2 regions of the Enterobacter sp. Taxon_2 genome follow, and region 1 is predicted to be linked to the other one. Evidence: predicted binding sites of a transcription regulator. Region 1 holds the regulator's gene; the other holds the start of a gene.
What was found. The regulator PhoB, encoded in region 1, activates phosphate uptake and scavenging genes when phosphate is short. The targets are predictions, from matches to a motif close to CTGTCATAAAACTGNCNNAT.
Positions count from the first base shown of each region.

Region 1 (3,126 bases):
TCACCAGATGCACCGATTTGGCTTTGCCCGTTTCGTCAAAGCTGAGCGAAATGGGGGAGCCGCAGTAGCGGATGTGCTCGCTGCCGCCAATAACCTGCGCGCGGTGGATATGCCCGAGCGCAATGTAGTCGGCTGGCGGGAAGTTCTGCGCCGGAAAGGCATCCAGCGTGCCGATATAGATGTCACGCACGGCGTCACTTTTACTGGCCCCGACGGTGGTGAGATGCCCGGTCGCAATCACCGGAATAGGCTGGTCACCCCGCAGGGCACAGGCTTCGGTGTGCTGCTGGTGGTAATAGTCTGTGATGGCCTGTAAGAGATGCTGCTGCTTTTCTGCACCCGACAGCCCCGCCTGGCTTTGCACGATGTCCCGCGGACGTAAAAACGGTATCGGACACAGCACAGCCCCCGGCGACCCGTCGCGTTTATTCAGGATCTGTGGGGCGTGCCCGGCGCTGGCGACCACGGTGGTATTGAGAAATGCCAGGATATCGCGGGATTCATTGAGCGTGGCGACGGAATCATGGTTGCCGGCGACAATCACCAGGTGACAGCCGGTTTGCTGCAGATTCACCACGAAGCGGTTATACAGCTCACGCGCATAGCTGGGGGGCGAGCCGGTATCAAAGATGTCACCCGCCACAATAATCGCGTCCACCTCGTGCGTCCGGGCCGTTTCCAGCAGCCAGTTCAGGAACGCTTCATGTTCAGCCGCACGGCTTTTGCTGTAAAAATTTTGACCCAGATGCCAGTCCGAGGTGTGAAGTATGCGCATAGCTGATCCGTGGCAAAAAAGAGAAAGCAGGATTATAAACGTTCAGAGAAGGGAAAATAACCGCTGTAATAAAACAACGGTTTGCCCGTTATCGTGGTACTGTTTTTCATAAATCTGTCATAAATCTGACGCATAATGGCGCCGAATTACAAACTTGTAACTTAAATAAGATAAGACAGGGCAAAGTATGGCGAGACGTATTCTGGTCGTAGAAGATGAAGCTCCAATTCGTGAAATGGTGTGCTTCGTGCTCGAGCAAAACGGTTTCCAGCCGGTTGAAGCGGAAGATTATGACAGCGCAGTGAACCAGCTGAATGAACCCTGGCCCGATCTGATTCTGCTGGACTGGATGTTGCCTGGCGGCTCCGGACTGCAGTTTATCAAACACCTGAAGCGTGAAGCGCTGACCCGCGACATCCCGGTTGTGATGCTCACGGCGCGCGGAGAAGAAGAGGATCGCGTGCGCGGTCTTGAGACCGGTGCGGACGATTACATTACCAAACCGTTCTCCCCAAAAGAGCTGGTCGCCCGCATTAAAGCCGTGATGCGCCGTATTTCGCCGATGGCGGTGGAAGAGGTGATTGAGATGCAGGGGCTGAGCCTTGATCCCACCTCACACCGCGTGATGACCGGTGAAAATCCCCTCGACATGGGGCCTACCGAATTTAAACTCCTGCACTTCTTTATGACCCACCCGGAACGCGTATACAGCCGCGAGCAGTTGCTGAATAACGTCTGGGGAACTAACGTGTATGTCGAAGACCGGACGGTTGACGTACATATTCGCCGCCTGCGAAAAGCACTGGAACTGAGCGGCCACGATCGCATGGTGCAGACGGTCCGCGGCACGGGTTATCGTTTTTCTACCCGTTTCTGAACAATGACAGGAGTGTGACGCGTGCTGGAACGTCTGTCATGGAAAAGGCTCGTCTTTGAACTGATCTTATGCTGTATTCCGGCCTTCCTTCTGGGGGCCTTTCTTGGACACCTGCCGTGGTTTCTGCTGGCGTCGGTCACCGGGCTGCTGATCTGGCATTTCTGGAACCTGCTGCGCCTCTCCTGGTGGCTGTGGGTTGACCGAAGTATGACGCCGCCGCCGGGAAGCGGCAGCTGGGAGCCGCTGCTGTACGGTCTGCATCAGATGCAGATGCGTAATAAAAAGCGTCGCCGCGAGCTGGGAAGCCTGATTAAGCGTTTCCGCAGCGGTGCAGAGTCGCTGCCGGATGCCGTGATTCTGACAACCGAAGAAGGGACGATCTTCTGGTGTAACGGCCTGGCGCAACAGCTGCTGGGCCTGCGCTGGCCGGATGACAACGGTCAAAATATCCTCAACCTTCTGCGCTATCCCGAGTTTACGCTGTACCTGAAAAAGCGTGATTTTACCCGTCCGCACAATCTGAAGCTCAATAATGGTCGCCATCTGGAGATCCGCGTGATGCCCTACAGCGATAAGCAGTGGCTGATGGTGGCGCGCGATGTCACCCAGATGCACCAGCTGGAAGGGGCGCGTCGCAACTTCTTCGCCAACGTCAGTCACGAACTGCGAACCCCGTTGACCGTGCTGCAGGGCTACCTGGAGATGATGCAGGAGCAAACGCTGGAAGGCGCGCCGCGTGAAAAAGCGCTGCACACCATGCGCGAGCAAACGCACCGGATGGAAGGGCTGGTGAAGCAGCTGCTGACGCTCTCGAAGATTGAAGCGGCGCCAACGCTGGCGCTGAATGACACCATTGATGTCCCGATGATGCTGCGGGTCGTGGAGCGTGAAGCGCAGACGTTAAGCCACAAAAAGCACCACCTGACCTTTGACGTCGACAACACGCTGAAGGTGCTGGGCAGCGAAGATGAGCTGCGCAGCGCCATTTCCAACCTGGTGTATAACGCGGTGAATCATACGCCTGAGGGGACAAATATAGTGGTGCGCTGGCACCATGCCCCAACGGGGGCGGAGTTTAGCGTGGAAGACAATGGGCCGGGGATCGCGCCGGAGCATATTCCGCGTCTGACCGAGCGCTTTTACCGTGTGGATAAAGCGCGATCCCGGCAGACGGGCGGAAGCGGCCTGGGGCTGGCAATTGTGAAACACGCGGTGAATCACCACGAAAGCCGTCTCGATATTCAGAGTACGCTGGGTAAAGGAACCCGTTTCAGTTTCGTTATTCCGGAACGATTAATTGCCAAAAAGATCGCCTGACGGCAGGCGTGTCATTTTACCTTTCCACGGGTCAGCCATCGCTGGCCCGTTTGCTTTGCAGTCAAGCGAAACGCGGATGAATTTTATACGGCTGTCTGTTTTTTGTTCGCATGATTAGCCATGGGTTTTTCTTATAAACAGCGTATTATTCTAATGT
Region 1 is NZ_CM178024.1:978,313-981,438, forward strand. Features, by position in the region: gene sbcD (exonuclease subunit SbcD) at 1-775, opposite strand, end outside; gene phoB (phosphate response regulator transcription factor PhoB) at 963-1,652, shown strand; gene phoR (phosphate regulon sensor histidine kinase PhoR) at 1,674-2,969, shown strand.

Region 2 (3,126 bases), 1.9 Mb from region 1:
AAACCGTTTACGCTAGCATTATGATAACAACGATAAAAGAGGTAATGATGCGCTTAATCATTCGAACAATTATTGCACTGGCCATTGTCTGGATTGGCCTTTTGCTAACGGGTTATGGCGTACTTGTAGGAAGCACCGAAAACGCTGCCGGGTTAGGCATTCAGTGTAAATACTTAACAGCACAAGGAATGAGCACTGCGCAGTATCTGCATACTGACAGCGGGATTGTTGGCTTAACCCACTGTCCGGTCCTGCGTAAGACTTCCGTCGTGATTGATAATGGCTAGTCAGCCGGGTAAATGACCGACAAAAAACGCCGCAACAGATGCGGCGTTTTTTTATGTGAACAGAGATTAGAACGGGTAGTCGTGATACCCCATCTGTTCAGAAATCTTACGTGCGGCAGTGTGGAGAATAGCCACATACTCATGCAGACGCTCTTCGGAAAAACGTAAGGTTGGGAAGGAGATACTTAAGCCCGCGATCACCACGCCAAAACGGTCAAATACCGGAACGCCGATGCAGCGCAGTCCCTCTTCCTGCTCCTCGTTATCTTCGCCATATCCCTGTTCGCGTACGCGATCGAGCACCGTTAGCAGCGCGTCCGTGCTGGTAATGGTTCGTGAGGTACTTTGCTTGTATTCCACGCCTTCGAGGATCTGCTTCACTTCCTCACGATCGCGCCACGCCAGCAGAACTTTACCAATGGCGGTACTGTAGAGCGGGTTGCGACGACCAATGCGCGAATACATGCGCAGATTGTACATGGAGTCGATTTTATGGATGTAAACTATGCTGTCTTCATCCAGCGCGCCGAGATGGATGGTCTCTTTAGTGAGGCGAGAGATTTCACGCATCTGAATATCGGCGCTGCGGATCAGGTCAACATTTTGTAGCGCGCGGGCACCCAGCTCAAACAGCTTCAGCGTCAGGGAGTATTTTTCAGATTCGCCTTCCTGGGCAACGTAACCCAGCGATTTCATGGTCTGCAAAAAGCGATATACGGTGCTTTTTGACATCATCACGCGCTGCGACAACTCTGTAATACCTATTTCACGCTCCTCTCCCAGCGCCTGTAAGATGCCAAACACCTTCAGCACGGAAGAAACAGAATCTGGCTGTTTATCCAAATCCGCAATAGCCATTTACCACCTCATAGCGAGTGTTTTATAAAAATCAGAACCGGTTTTTATTATAAGTTCCCGTCATGTCACCTGCAATCAATCCCCGTTTACTTCGTTACAAATCTGCGACATATCGCGGCTGTAACAATGCTAAAATACTTACCCTGAGAATAATTTCACGCTGAGCTTTTTTAACCCTAATGGAAAAGACCCTTTCCGATGGCCTGCCTTTACCCCAGCGGTATGGCGCGATAGCGACCATCATTATCGGTATATCAATGGCGGTCCTTGACGGCGCAATCGCAAACGTTGCCCTGCCAACCATCGCCAGCGACCTGCACGCCTCTCCCGCCAGTTCGATATGGATTGTTAACGCCTATCAGATTGCGATTGTGGTTTCCCTGCTCTCGTTCTCTTTCCTGGGCGATATGTTCGGTTACCGTCGGGTGTATCAGTGCGGTCTGGTGGTTTTCACCTTTACGTCTTTGTTCTGTGCTCTTTCAGATTCACTGCATACCCTGACGCTTGCCCGCATTGCGCAGGGTTTTGGCGGCGCGGCGCTCATGAGCGTAAACACGGCGCTGATCCGCTTAATTTATCCGCAGCGTCATCTGGGGCGAGGAATGGGGATAAACTCGTTTATTGTCGCCGTCTCTTCTGCCGCCGGGCCAACTATTGCGGCGGCGATCCTTTCCGTTGCGTCATGGCAGTGGCTGTTCGCCATCAACGTGCCGCTGGGTATCGTCGCCATCTTCTTTGCCCTGCGCTTTCTTCCCGCTAACGGTCCCAAAAGCACCATGCCGCGCTTCGACGTGGCGAGTGCGGTGATGAATGCCCTGACCTTTGGCCTGTTGATTACGGCGCTGAGCGGCTTTGCGCAGGGACAGTCTCTGATGCTTACCGGCGCGGAGCTTATCGCCCTGCTGGCGATCGGCTTCTTCTTTGTTCGCCGCCAGCTCACTCTCCCTGTGCCTCTACTGCCTGTTGATCTGCTGCGTATTCCCCTCTTTTCCCTCTCCATTTGCACGTCTGTCTGCTCGTTCTGCGCCCAGATGCTGGCTCTGGTCTCCCTACCCTTCTTTCTGCAAAGCGTGGTCGGACGTTCAGAGGTGGAGACCGGTCTGCTGCTCACCCCCTGGCCGCTGGCGACCATGGTGATGGCACCGCTGGCAGGTTATTTAATTGAACGCGTCCATGCCGGTTTATTGGGCGCTTTGGGGCTGGCGGTGATGGCGACAGGCCTTTTCGCGCTGGCATTACTACCGTCATCGCCAACCGATCTGGACATCATCTGGCGCATGATCCTGTGCGGCGCGGGGTTCGGCCTGTTCCAGTCCCCTAACAACCACACCATTATCACCTCCGCACCGCGTCATCGCAGCGGAGGAGCCAGCGGTATGCTGGGGACCGCGCGCCTTCTGGGCCAAAGCAGCGGTGCGGCACTGGTCGCCCTGATGTTTAACCTTGCCGGGCAAAACGGTAACCACATTGCGCTTCTCACCGCAGGTGCCCTTGCCTCCCTTGCGGCGGTCGTCAGCGGCCTGCGGGTGACACAGCCCAGGATTCAGGCATAAAAAAAGCCGGGCAGAGTGTACTCCTGCCCGGCTTATTAGGGTTCCTGGCGTTACTTCAGGTATTCCCCACTGCGCAGCGCTTCAATACGTTTATCCAGTGGCGGGTGAGACATAAACAGCTCGCTCAGCGATTTGGATTTACCGTTAATGCAGAAGGCCATCATGCTGTTCGCTTCCTGCGGCTCGTAGCTGGTTTTCAGACGCTGCAGCGCGGCAATCATCTTCTCACGACCAACCAGTTTCGCAGAGCCGGCATCCGCGTGGAATTCACGGTGACGAGAGAACCACATGGTGATGATGCTGGCCAGAATACCGAATACCAGTTCCAGAACCATCGACACGGCGAAGTAGATCAGCGGGTTGCCGTTGCTCTCTTCACCTTCGTCGCGGTTGCCACCCATAAAGCCAGCCGCAATCTGCGCCAGGAT
Region 2 is NZ_CM178024.1:2,922,078-2,925,203, forward strand. Features, by position in the region: gene AC4IC4_RS13880 (YobH family protein) at 48-287, shown strand; gene kdgR (DNA-binding transcriptional regulator KdgR) at 354-1,145, opposite strand; gene AC4IC4_RS13890 (MFS transporter) at 1,325-2,698, shown strand; gene htpX (protease HtpX) at 2,749-3,126, opposite strand, start outside.
Region 2: a site for PhoB is predicted at 1,237-1,256, ahead of kdgR (DNA-binding transcriptional regulator KdgR). Genes of this name have one in related genera too.